2 regions of the Psychrobacillus sp. FSL H8-0510 genome follow, and region 2 is predicted to be linked to the other one. Evidence: riboswitches for the same ligand, from Rfam matches in the RefSeq annotation. Region 2 holds a riboswitch; the other holds the start of a gene.

Region 1 (3,219 bases), 2.1 Mb from region 2:
GTTCTATACTCAATATGTGCCCAGGAAGTATATAAAAATGTAACGTGAACAATGAGTTAGGGTGACTTAAAAGAATGAATAATACTGCTGATTTCCGTTTCAGGTGGCCGCTTTCCGCGGGCGTTGCCACCTTCGACTGCAATCAAATGTGTAGTACTTAACTTTAAGATATTGCAGCCTTTCGGTTAGATGATATGAGTAGTACAAGCAGCTATTATAGTAATAAAATTGTCTGTTGAATTAGGGGTACTACTCTGTAATACTTTTCTCTAAACATACTTACCTAGTTCTAAGTGTTGTAGAAGGGCGACGGGCAGATAAATGCCATAAGATTACTGAAAAAAAGTGATATTGGTTGTGACCAAGTCACAACCAATATCACTAAAAATTCAATCGGTAATCATATAGCAAGACGTTTGTCCAAAGTCCCTCGAAAACGAAAGAAACAGTTTTCACTTCAAGGACCGGGCGCCTTTATACCTGGATTCTCTTATATTAATCTTTAAACAGATTAAACCACCCTTTGTATTTGAACCAACTAAGCATAGAAAAAGCGATGAGGACCATAGCACCGAGTACTACGAAATAACTATATTTCCACTCAAGTTCAGGCATGTTTGCAAAGTTCATACCGTATACTCCAACAATGAACGTTAAGGGTATAAAAACAGTTGATACAATCGTTAAGATCATCATGATACGGTTCATCCTACTAGAGTTTATCGACATATGACTATCACGTATATCAGCTGTCAGCTCTCGATTAGATTCAATCATTTCCGTCAGTCGTATTAAATGATCATAAATATCTGCAAAGTAGGTGTGTTCCGTTTGCTGTAAATTCATTCGTTCTGAATTTAATATTCTATAAAGTAAATCTCGCATAGGAATAACTGTACGTCTTAAACGTAACAAATCTCCTCGAAGATCAAACACTGAATCCATAGAAAAATGGCGCATATCATAAGATAGCTTATCTTCTACAGCATTTAAATAGCCTTCAATTTTATAGACAATCGGAAAATAGGCATCCACCACTTTATCGATGATATTATAAGTTGCATGGATAGCACCTCTATCCCAGCCCTGTGAATTTTGTCTAATACGCTCCCGTGCTTGCTCCATTTCATGCATCGGATGGAAATGAAATGACACTACATAGTCTTGACCAACAAATATGTCTAACTCTTCTGCTTCTAATGTTTCCTCATTGAAAGAATGTAAAACAAAGAAGTTATAACCATCATAATAGTCCACTTTAGGACGCTGTAGCCTTTGTAAGCAATCCTCAATAGCCAGTGGATGAAAATGAAAGAAAGAACTAAGTAAAAGTTCTTCTTCTTTAGTTGGCTCAGCAATGTCAATCCAGTACCATTCAAACTTTCTCCGTTTTATATCTTCTATAGGAAAGTCATTTACTATTTCATGATCGGTCGTTATGCCAATCGTATGGATCATACATATCCCTCTTTTCATCACTATCTCTTTTCATATTATCTCATAGTCTTCATATTATTAATGTACCTAAAAAACTGAGGAAATGAAAAGAAAATTATGATGCTTCCACCAATAAAGATGGTATATTCTAAATAAAATGAAAATAGTGGTTGACTTAGGTAATTTCTATTTGTATACTAGGTATTAATCAAATAAAACAACTTTCTTATCAAGAGAGGTGGAGGGACTTGGCCCTATGATACCTCAGCAACAGGCAAAAATTTGTACTGTGCTAATTCCAGAAGCGTTATGCTTGAAGATAAGAAGAGACTAATTCACCGATGACGTGTAAACCTCTTCTTGTTTCTAAGAAGGGGTTTTATTTGATTTTAACTATAAAAAATAGGGGGAGAAATCAATATGTCATCGGAATTACTAAAAGCATTCAACACATTGAAGGAAAAGCAGTGGGTAGATTTAACACACACATTTGGAGCTAATTCACCACATTTCGCTGCTTTTAAAGCAGCTGAAATCGACACATTGTTTAATCATGACGATGGATTCTTTGCACAAAGCTTTCAATTTGCAGGACAGTACGGCACGCATATAGATGCACCTATACATTTTGTAAGGGATACGCGTTACTTAGAAGAACTCGAATTGAAAGAATTGGTATTACCATTAGTCGTCATTGATCGGTCAAAGGAAGCGGCTGAAGATAATGATTTTACTTTATCGGTGGATGACATTTTCACATTTGAAAAAGCCCACGGAAAAATCGAAGAAGGCTCATTTGTCGCTCTTAGAACCGATTGGAGTAAACGTTGGCCAGACGAAAAGGAATTTAACAATAAGGATGCAGCGGGTAATAATCACGCGCCGGGTTGGGGATTAGAAGCTTTGAAGTTTTTATTTCAAGAACGAAAGATTAAAGCTATAGGACATGAAACATTCGACACTGATTCAAGTGCTGACTATCTAAAAAACGGCGCATTACACGGAGAATATTATGTGCTTGAACAAGATACTTACCAAATAGAATTATTGACGAACTTAGATAAGCTCCCTGCAACAGGAGCCATTATTTTCAATATCGTCCCGAAGCCAGAAAAAGCCTCTGGATTCCCAGTTCGATCATTTGCCATCTTACCATAGAAGGAGTGAGATAAATGGACAGTTCAAACAGCTATTCAAGCTCCATTTCGAGCGGACCATGTAGGAAGTTTGTTAAGACCAGAAAGTTTACTGGCGGGCTTTAGACTTCTTTGAACACAGAAGTAACTCAATATGTTCCGCTGGAGCAGTTGAGTATTAGTCCGCAATGCAGATTTGCTTCTAGACATCATGGTAATAAGCTTACAGAAGAACAGCATAGTTTGGAGTTAATCCGTGTAAGATCTCGACTACTTTCCATACTCATTTGTAGAATACTGTAGCTGAGTAAAAATATAACTTTCTTTCTCGGGTCTCATTTGATAATGAGAAAGAAAGTAAAGTTTTAAACATAAATGAAATGCCAAGGGAATAAACCCTTGGCATTTCATTTGTTTTCATTATTTTCTTTCTGCTTTTAAAGCCTTAAACAGTGAAATAATCATAAGTAACATTACGAATGAAAATGGTAAGGCGGCAATAATAATTGTATTTTGTAATGCTGCTAATCCATTAACGGATAACAAAATAATAGCGATTACGGATAATGTGATTCCCCAAGCGAGCTTCACTCTGTTCGGTGGAGTCAGTGACCCGTTGGTCGACTGCATACCAAGAACGAAAGTG
Region 2 (3,219 bases):
AATTTAACTTTCTGTCAATTTTTTTATCCATTTTATCTGCATTACTGAATGAATTTCTTACTGCATCTATTGCATAATTAAGAATTGATAACACACCCGCATTTCCTAATGCCACTCCTATACTTTCGTTCTCTGGAAGATGAGTATCCATAATCTTTCTTACTTCTTTATAATAGTCTCCTTTAATAAGGATATATTCAGATTTTGCCTCTAAACCTGCTAATAACTCAGTTCGATTATGTGCTTCATAAGCTTCTATACCATTCACTTTGTACATAAAAATCCCCCTTTCAAGTGTCATAATAATAATTTACGAATATAAACAAACTAAAGTTCCGCTTTTTTCTAATTTTATTTATTCGACTAAACCGCTGCGTTAGTTTAAGTGTAACACTTTTAACATAGCGATTTATTTTAACAAAAATGCCGCCCATTAAATGAGGGGCATTTTCTATTTGTGTTAAAGCTGATTAGGTTTATCTTTTTTCTTTTCTACCGGATAAAACTGATTTGCTCCTGTTTCTTCATCAAACTTTCGCTGAAAATCCATACCAATAGTTTCTGCCAACACTAAATCTACTGTAATAACAGGATTTTCACCTTTCATAAAATGACCACCAAAAATATTGCCATATTGGTCACATATTGTCCCATGGAAATGTGTTTCAAACTGTCCATCTCTTTGACAGACAACTCCCGTCCCCTGCAAAAACTCGATTGGCCCCTCTTTGACAACGAGGTTATTGTACCCTACACCTATGGGTGAATCTTCGTTTGGTATCAAATAAACAAATCCACTTCTTTGAAAACTTCCAAAACAACTAAGAATTGTAGCAGAATTAATTCCATTCACTTTACACAATTCCTCTATTCCTTCTAGCAAATCAGTTCCATATACTAAACGCGCTCCTACTACCTTTCCTAGCTGACCAACTGCAAAGTTTGCTCTTACTTTTGACAACGCTTACACACCCTTTTTGTATAATTATTTATTTTTATTAAACATATACTATTTAGAATGTTATACGCAACTACAAAAAAAGTAGGTTGACTTTAATAAGTTGATGTAGTAAATTATATTTTATGAACTGTTGAAAAACTTAATAGCTGATATCTCTTATCAAGAGTAGCTGAGGGACTGGCCCTATGAAGCTCGGCAACCATCCACCTAATAATCTATGTGGAAAGGTGCTAAATCCAGCAAAACAATTTTGTTTTGATAGATAAGAGAGGACTAACGTATGTATGCGCCTCTCTTTCTTTTGAAAGAGGGGCTTTTATATTTATACAACGTTCTGAATAATTATTTGGAGGAATGGAAAATGAAGAAATTTGGATTTTTATTGTCAACGGTACTTTTATCTGGAGCTCTTGTAGCTTGTGGAGATGATGCAACTTCAGAAGCTAAAGCGATTAATGAGGACAAAATAGTAGTAGGTGTAACTGCTGGGCCACATGAACAAATTGTAGAAGTGGCTGCTAAAGTGGCTGCTAAGGACGGATTAGAAGTTAAGCTTAAAGTTTTCTCTGACTATATTTTACCTAATACAGCCTTATCGGAAGAGGATTTAGATGCAAATAGCTATCAGCATGAGCCATTCCTAGATACGTTTAACGAAGACCATGGCACAGATTTAGTTCCTGTAGGAAAAACGATATTAAATCCAATGGGTGTCTATTCAGACAAATATGATTCTATAGATGACCTGCCAGATGGAGCAACTTTTGGTTTACCAAACGATCCTACAAATGGCGCTCGTGCATTATATATTTTAGAAGAAAATGGCTTTATCAAAATTAAAAAAGATAAAAGAGAATCAGCAAGTATTTATGACATTGAAGAAAACCCAAAAAACCTAGAATTTATTGAACTAGAAGCTGCTCAAATCCCGAAACAACTGAGTGAAGTAGATGCAGCTGCCATCAATACAAACTTTGCACTTGAAGCAGGTATTAGTCCAAAAGAGGATTCCATATTACTAGAATCTTCCAATTCTCCTTACGTGAACTATATTGTAGTCCGTGCAGAAAACAAAGATGATCCGACAATCCAAAAGTTTATCAAAGCATATCAATCGGAAGAAGTTAAAAAATTCATCGAAGAAGAATTTAAAGGTTCAGTTTTACCTAGCTGGGACGAATAATGGAGTCATAAACGTTACCGACTTCGGTAGCGTTTTCTTTAAAAAGAAAGGAAGATCGTGAAATGATTGTATTAGAAAATGTCTCGAAAGAGTTTAATAGTAAAAGTGGAACTGTAAAGGCAGTAAAACAAGTCAATATACGGGTAAATCAAGGAGAAATCCACGGTGTTATAGGATATAGTGGTGCTGGAAAAAGCACACTAATACGTTGTGTAAATTTACTGGAAAAACCTACAGAAGGTAAAGTTTTCATAAACGGCGTCGAACTTACTTCCTTACCCCTCCCTAAATTGCGTAAAACTCGCAATAAAGTTGGCATGATTTTTCAAGGATTTAACCTACTTAAAACAGCAACGGTTTATGATAATATCGCCATTCCACTAAAGCTACTCGGCTATAACAAAGACGAGGTAAAAAAACGGGTGGAGCAATATTTAGACATAGTTGGTTTAACTGACAAGCATACAAATTATCCTAACCAGTTATCAGGCGGACAAAAGCAACGTGTTGCTATCGCTCGCGCACTTGCTCAGGAACCTGAAGTATTGCTTAGCGATGAAGCAACCAGTGCTCTGGATCCAGAAACAACTGATTCCATCTTAGATTTGCTACTAAAGATCAATCGTGAATTAGGAATTACTATACTCTTAATCACGCATGAAATGAATGTCATTCAAAAAATTTGCGATCATGTATATGTCATGGAAAATGGAGTTATCGTGGAACAGGATACAGCTATTAATCTATTTACGAAGCCTACCCACCCTACTACCAAAAAGTTTTTAAATACAATTAGCCAACGGAATTTATCCAATTCATTGATTGCTCAGTTGAATGTTACAGGCGCAGTCACTCGTTTAACATTTGTAGGGGAAAGTACTGGAAAACCGTTATTGGCAGAAGTTAGTCAAAAATTTAATGTTCAGCCAAACATTTTAACTGCTAATATTATCGAATTGAAGAATGGCATCGTCGGAAATATAGTCGTTCACTTAATTGGCGACAAAGAACAAGTGAAAAACGCTATTCACTATCTAGAAGCACAGGGTGTAGCAACGGAAGAATTGGAGGGACA

What was found. A riboswitch is a leader RNA that binds a small molecule or an ion and turns the genes downstream of it on or off. The one in region 2 is predicted to bind S-adenosylmethionine.
Region 1: linked by a shared signal. The riboswitch ahead of MHI40_RS18825 (cyclase family protein) and the one ahead of MHI40_RS07915 (MetQ/NlpA family ABC transporter substrate-binding protein) in region 2 are both predicted to bind S-adenosylmethionine.

What each region holds. Positions count from the first base shown of each region.
Region 1 is NZ_JBBOYZ010000001.1:3,689,000-3,692,218, reverse strand. Features, by position in the region: gene corA (magnesium/cobalt transporter CorA) at 496-1,458, opposite strand; SAM riboswitch class I at 1,661-1,763, shown strand; gene MHI40_RS18825 (cyclase family protein) at 1,858-2,595, shown strand; gene MHI40_RS18820 (BCCT family transporter) at 2,994-3,219, opposite strand, start outside.
Region 2 is NZ_JBBOYZ010000001.1:1,623,748-1,626,966, reverse strand. Features, by position in the region: gene MHI40_RS07925 (hypothetical protein) at 1-277, opposite strand, end outside; gene MHI40_RS07920 (PPC domain-containing DNA-binding protein) at 461-961, opposite strand; SAM riboswitch class I at 1,115-1,230, shown strand; gene MHI40_RS07915 (MetQ/NlpA family ABC transporter substrate-binding protein) at 1,323-2,144, shown strand; gene MHI40_RS07910 (methionine ABC transporter ATP-binding protein) at 2,207-3,219, shown strand, end outside.